2 linked regions of the Labrys monachus genome follow. The protein of the gene in region 2 binds, or shares a complex with, the protein of the main gene of each other region. Links are inferred from orthologs where the notes say so. Each region holds a gene or a part of one and is shown on either strand. Other genes may lie near its edges. The genes, in order: ccmE and ccmB.

What was found.
Region 1: the proteins of ccmB (region 2) and ccmE are in contact, whole or in part, in a solved structure (PDB 8CE8), measured with the Escherichia coli proteins. The link is inferred for Labrys monachus from one-to-one orthologs.

What each region holds. Positions count from the first base shown.
Region 1 is NZ_JAUSVK010000001.1:4,731,733-4,735,013, forward strand. The notes cover bases 79-3,050. They hold ccmE (cytochrome c maturation protein CcmE), read right to left. Parts: upstream 1,807-3,050; coding sequence 1,351-1,806; downstream 79-1,350. Other genes in these bases: J3R73_RS21615 (heme lyase CcmF/NrfE family subunit), read right to left, coding at 79-1,354; ccmI (c-type cytochrome biogenesis protein CcmI), read right to left, coding at 1,803-2,918. Also shown: more of J3R73_RS21615, read right to left, coding at 1-78; J3R73_RS21630 (RT0821/Lpp0805 family surface protein), read right to left, coding at 3,054-3,281. UniProt on the Escherichia coli protein: Heme chaperone required for the biogenesis of c-type cytochromes. Transiently binds heme delivered by CcmC and transfers the heme to apo-cytochromes in a process facilitated by CcmF and CcmH.
Region 2 is NZ_JAUSVK010000001.1:6,547,911-6,551,077, reverse strand. Bases 310-3,167 are described here. They hold ccmB (heme exporter protein CcmB), read right to left. Parts: upstream 2,140-3,167; coding sequence 1,480-2,139; downstream 310-1,479. Other genes in these bases: J3R73_RS29815 (KpsF/GutQ family sugar-phosphate isomerase), read right to left, coding at 2,771-3,167; ccmA (heme ABC exporter ATP-binding protein CcmA), read right to left, coding at 2,145-2,774; J3R73_RS29830 (heme ABC transporter permease), read right to left, coding at 574-1,329; ccmD (heme exporter protein CcmD), read right to left, coding at 375-572; J3R73_RS29840 (DsbE family thiol:disulfide interchange protein), read right to left, coding at 310-378. Outside these bases: more of J3R73_RS29840, read right to left, coding at 1-309. UniProt on the Escherichia coli protein: Required for the export of heme to the periplasm for the biogenesis of c-type cytochromes.

The sequences.
Region 1 (3,281 bases), 1.8 Mb from region 2 along the record:
CCGGGGCGAGGGCCGGCCCGCCGCGCTCGAGCCACAGGGTCAGCAGCCCCATCAGGATGGCGAGGCCGACCGCGACGCCGAGACGCTGCGCGACGCCCTGCAGGTCGCCGCGTTTCCAGGCCAGGAACGGACCGAACGGCATCACCACCAGCATCGCCGCCATCAGCGGGCCGAAGGTGAGGTCGAAGAAGGGGGGCCCCACCGAAATCTTGCCGCCCGTCAGCGCCTCCAGCGCGAGGGGATAGAGGGTGCCGAAGAACACCGCCGAGCAGCTCACCGTCAGCAGGAGATTGTTGAGGATGAGGGCGCCCTCGCGCGAGACGGGGGCGAAGATGCCGCCCTGCTTCAGGGTCGACGCGCGCCAGGCGAAGAGCGACAGGCCGCCGCCGATGAACAGGACGAGGATGGCGAGGATGAAGACGCCGCGCCTGGGATCGGTGGCGAAGGCGTGCACGGAGGTCAGCACGCCCGAGCGCACCAGGAAGGTGCCGAGCAGCGACAGCGAGAAGGTGAGGATGGCGAGGAGGATGGTCCACACCTTCAGCGCGTTGCGCTTCTCCATCACCAGCGCGGAATGGAGCAGCGCGGTGCCGGCGAGCCAGGGCATCAGCGAGGCGTTCTCGACCGGATCCCAGAACCACCAGCCGCCCCAGCCGAGCTCGTAATAGGCCCAATAGGATCCCATCGCGATGCCGAGCGTCAGGAAGAGCCAGGCGATCAGGATCCAGGGCCGCACCCAGCGCGCCCAGGCGGCATCGATGCGGCCCTCGATCAAAGCGGCGGCGGCGAAGGCGAAGGCGATGGAGAAGCCGACATAGCCCAGATAGAGCAGCGGCGGATGGATGGCGAGGCCGATGTCCTGCAGCACCGGGTTGAGGTCGTCGCCCTGCATCGGCGCCGGATCGAGGCGGGCGAAGGGATTAGAGGTGAGGAGGATGAACAGCAGGAAGGCGACGCTGATCCAGGCCTGCACCGCCAGCACCGTCGCCTTCATCGAGGGCGGCAGGTTGCGTCCGAAGGCGGCGACGAGCGCGCCGAAGACGGCGAGGATCGTCACCCACAGCAGCATCGAGCCTTCATGGTTGCCCCAGACGCCCGTCACCTTGTAGAGCATCGGCTTGGCCGAATGGGAATTCTCGACGACGTTGACGAGCGAGAAATCCGAGGTGACGTGCGCATATACGAGCGCGGCGAAGGACAGGCCGATGAAGAGGAGCTGGAACAGCGCCGCCGAGGTGCCGACGCGCATCAGGCCGAGGTCGCCGGTCCGCGCCCCCCAGATCGGCAGCACCGACTGCAGGAGCGCGAGCGTCAGCGCCAGGATGAGAGCGTAATGTCCGGCCTCGGCGATCATGGCTTCTTCCCATAGGCCCCGCCCTCGTCCCAGTGGCCCTGCGCCTTGAGCGCATCGGCCACCTCCTTGGGCATGTATTTCTCGTCGTGCTTGGCGAGGAGGACATCGGCGCGGAACACCCCCGCCCCGTCGACGACGCCTTCGGCGACGACGCCCTGTCCCTCGCGGAAAAGGTCCGGCACGATGCCGGAATAGGTCACCTTGATCGATTTGTTGGTGTCCGTCACGCTGAAGGTGATGGTGGAGGCGCCCTCATGCACCAGCGAGCCCTTTTCGACGAGGCCGCCGAGGCGCCAGCGCTGCGCCGGGTCGACCGCCTTGCCGACGATGTCGCTCGGCGCGGCGAAATAGGACATGGAATTGCCCAGGCTCACCAGCACGAGCGTCACGGCCGCCGCGAGCACCACGCCCGCCGCGCCGATCATCGCCATCCGCCTGCCCTTGCGCGTCACAGCCCGAGAGCCCCCTGCAGATCGTCGAGCGCCTTCAGCGCGTCGGGCGAGGCGGCGAGAGCCTTGCGGGCATCCGCGAGCGCCGTCCGCGCCTGATCACTTTGTCCCAGCACGTTGTAGGCCTTGATCAACCTCATCCATTCCTCGGCTGTACCACCTTGCGACCGCAGCCGCGAGGCGAGACCGGACACCATGCCCTGGATCATTTTGGCGCGGTCGGCGGGCGTCATCGTCTCGGCCGCCGCCACGTCGCCCGGCGACGGTCCGGTCCCGGCCTGCGGCTCGCCGCCGATCCGGGCGATCTCCTTGCGCAGAAATGCGGCGGCCGCAGGGCCGGGAGGCGGCGTGGCGTCGAGCAAAGCCTGCCAGGCCGCGACCGCACCGGCCCTGTCGCCGTCCTGCTCCCTCGCCCGGCCGAGATAATAGCCGGCGCGGTCGTCGCCGGGATCGAGCCGCTGGGCCCGCTGGAAGGCCGCCTTGGCCTCGTCCGTGACCATGCCGCCGGCTTCGGCCACCAGCGCCTCGCCGAAATCGGATTCGCGCCTGGCGGTGGAGCCGAGCAGCCGCAGGGCGTTGGCATAGGCCTGGCGGGCGTCCTGCAGCCGGCCCTCCTTCAGGTAGATCGGCGCCAGCACCTCCCAGCCGCGGCCATCCTGCGGGTTCGCGGCCAGCATCGCCTCGACGCGGGCGACGAGCTCGTCCAGCGAGGCGTTTTCCACGGGTTCGGCGAGCCGGGCGGTCAAAGGCTGGTCCGGCAGAGCCGGCGACCCGAGATGGAGATAGAAACCGAGGCCGCCGAGGGGGACGGCGACCAGGATGACGAGCGAGGCGAGACGATGGCGCCGGGCCGAGAAGGCGCCGGCCGCGGGAGCGCTCTTCGCTGCGGCGTCCGCCTCGATCAGCCGGCGCGACACCTCGACGCGGGCGGCCTGCGCTTCCGTCGGGGCGATGATCCCGCGCGCCTGGTCCCGCTCGATCTCGGCGAGCTGGTCCGTGTAGATGGCGATGTCGGAGGCCTGCGCGCTCACGCCGCCGTCGCGCCGCGCGAGCGGCCACAGCAGGGCCAGGGCGGCGATGCCGGTCATGCCGGCCAGAGCGAACCACAAGAACATTCAGCTTCTCTCGCGCCGGCAGGCCGTCAGGCGCCCGTCAGCGATGGACCATGACGCATAAACCCGCCGGAGGCGGTATCTATTCACACCCGGTGGACCGCGGCGGACCGACGGCCAGGCAGCCCCGACGAGGGATCAGGAATTTCGCCAGCTGCCGTCCGCCTGCCGGCACGCCGTGGCCCGCGCCACGCTCGGCACGCCTTCGACATAGACCGTCTGGGTATAGGGGCGGCACGGCATGCCGTTCTGGTTCGAAAGCGGCCCCGCCACCACGGCGCCGTGGCGCTGGGCGCTTTCGTCGCTCGTCCAGTTGACGCTCTGGCCGGCCTTGCCGTCGAGGGCGCTGAGACGCGCCTGTTCGGC
Region 2 (3,167 bases):
GGCATTGTCCGGCAGGTCCTTGTAGTTGATGGCGGCGATGCGAACCTTCTTCTGCGCGGCGAGCCGCATCAGCACGGGATGCTCGTCCTGGCAGGGGCCGCACCAGGAGGCGAAGACGTTCACCACCGTCACGCCGCCGGCCTCGAGATCCGCCGTGCCGAGGCCCGGCACCGGCCTGCCGTCGCGCTGCAGGCCGTCGAGCGGCGGCAGCTTCATGTCGGGGACGGTCTTGCCGATCAGCGCCGAGGGCAGCGTGCTCGGGTCGCCCGCGCCGAGCTGGCGCCAGAACAGCAGCGCCAGGGCGGCGAACACCGCGATGGGCAGGAAGGCGAGCCAGCGCCGCCGCGGCCGGACCGGCAGGGCCTGGGTCTCGCTCATCGCGGAGCGCCCTCCGTCCGCGACCGCGAGCGCCGCCTGAGGCCGCGCGCCTCGAGCTCGGCGAGCGTCTTCAGCTGGCTGCGGTAGTCGACCAGGATCCAGGCGGCGAGCGCGGCGATCACCGCGATCGCCAGCCCATAGGCCCATGTGATGAAGGCCCAATGCGGCCCGAGGTCCATGCCGAGGACGACCATGTCAGGCCTCCGCCGGCATCGCGGGCGCCATCGTGGTCGCCACGCCGGCTGCCGCCATCAGGCGCATGGTGCGGATGCGCCGGCGCAGGATCTCGGCCCGCATCGCCATCAGATGCAGGGTGAAGAACAGGCCGGTGAAGGCGAGCGCCATCACCAGGAGCGGCCAGAGCATGGAGGCATCGATGGTCGATCCGCCCATGCGGAACACCGATTCGCCCTGGTGCAGCGTGTACCACCATTCGACCGAGAACTTGATGATGGGGATGTTGACCGCCCCGACCAGCACGAGGACGGCGCAGATCTTGGCGGCGCGGCCGGGGTCCTCGACGCTGTGCCAGAGCGCCAGCAGCGCGAGATACATCAGGAACAGCACGAGGACCGAGGTGAGCCTCGCATCCCAGACCCACCACGTCCCCCACATCGGCTGGCCCCACAGCGAGCCGGTGACGAGGCAGAGCAGAGTGAAGGTCGCGCCGATCGGCGCCGCCGCCTTCATCGCCACCTCGGCGAGCGGATGGCGCCAGACCAGCACCCCGATCGCCGATGCCGACATCACCATCCAGCCGGCCATGCCGAGCCAGGCGAAGGGCACGTGGATGAACATGATCTTCACCGTGGCGCCCTGCTGGTAGTCGTCGGGCGCGATCACGCTGCCATAGATGCCGATCGCGAACAGCACGAGCGTGACGCCGGCCAGCCACGGCAGGATGCGGCCGGCGAGACCCATGAAGACGGTGGGATTGGCGATCTTCCACATGGAGATGTTCTAGACGGGACGAAGCGGCGAAACAATGACGGCGGGAACACAAATACGCGGGATCGCGCAAGATGAAGCATGCCGGCCGGGAGACCGGCCCGCCGGTGGGCGGACCACCCGACCCGCCTGTTATAAAAAACGGCCGGCCCCCTATTCCAGCCCGAACCGGAGCGCCCAGGCCGAGGCGACCGTGCCGAGCACGATCGAGAACAGCGTCATGGCGCAGAGCAGCAGGAAGGGCGGCAGGAACGGCATCGGCCCGGCGATGGCGGCATTGGCGGCGGCGACGCCGAAGATCAGCACGGGGATGGCGAGCGGCAGGATCAGGATCGACAGCAGCAGGCCGCCGCGGCGCAGCGCCACCGTCAGCGCCGCGCCGATGGTGCCGAGGAAGGTGAGCGCGGGCGTGCCGACCAGCAAGGTGAGCGTGACCGCGCCGATGCCGCTCGCGGGCAGGTTGACGAAGAGGCCGAGCAGGGGCGCGGCGACCACCAGCGGCAGGCCGGTCGCGATCCAGTGCGCCAGCGCCTTGACGGCGACCGCCAGTTCCAGCGGCACCGGGCCGAGATGGATGAGGTCGAGCGAGCCGTCGTCGAGATCGGCCTGGAACAGGCGGTCGAGGCCGAGCAGGGTGGCGAGGAGCGCGCCGAGCCAGAGGATGGCCGGGCCGATGCGCGCCAGCAGGTTGAGGTCCGGTCCGACGCCGAAGGGCACGACCGTCACCACCGCCAGGAAGAAGACGACGCCGACCGGCGCGCCGCCGCCGGCCCGCACCGCCAGGCGCAGCTCCCGCACGAGCAGGGCGGACAGCGCCCTCATGCGGCACCGATGGTCAGCACCAGCGCGGGTGCCAGGCCGAGATCGCCATGGGTCGCGGCGAGGATGATGCCGCCGCCGGCGAGATGCTCGCGCATGCGTTCCGACAGGCGGGCCTGCGTCGCCACGTCGAGCGCCGAGGTCGGCTCGTCGAGCAGCCAGACCGGCCGGTACGAGACGAAGAGGCGGCAGAGCGCGAGCCGCCGCTTCTGGCCCGCCGACAGATAGGCGGCGGGCAGGTCGGCCAGGGGCTCGATGGCGAAGAGGTCGAGCGCGTCCTCCGGCGCGAGCGCGGCCCCGCCATAATAGTCGCGCCAGAAGGCGAGGTTCTCCCGCACCGTCAGCGCCGGCTTGAGGGCGTCGGCATGGCCGCAATAATGCATGTGCTCGCCCGAGGGGCGCCCTTCGTCCCCGGACGTCTCGGCCCCCTCCACCACCACCGAGCCGGCCGCCTTCGGCACCAGCCCGGCGATGACGCGCAGGAGGCTCGACTTGCCGGCCCCGTTATGGCCGACGACGGCGACGAGGTCACCCGCGCCCGCCGCGAAGGACACGCCGGCGAACACCGCCCGCCCGCCCCTTTCGCAGGCGAGGTCGCTCACCGTCAGCCGGAGCGGCGCCGGGCTCACACCAGGCCGATGCGCAGGAGGTCGTGCATGTGCACGACGCCGACGGGGCGGTCGCCCTCCATCGCGAACAAGGCGCTGATGCGCCGGGAATCCATCACCTCCAGCGCCTCGCCCACCAGCGCGTCGGCGCGGATCACCTTGGGGCTGTGCGTCATGATGTCGTCGACCCGGCGCGTCATCAGGTCCGGCGCCATGTGGCGGCGCAGGTCTCCGTCCGTGGCGATGCCGATGAGGGCGCCGGCCTCGTCCGTCACGCCGACGCAGCCGACGCCCATGCGCGACATCACCAGCACCGCCTCCGACATCGGCGTGCCCCGGGCGACGAGCGGCATGGCCTCGCCGGCGCGCATGACGTCACGCACGAATTTGAGCGCGGCGCCGAGCTTGCCGCCG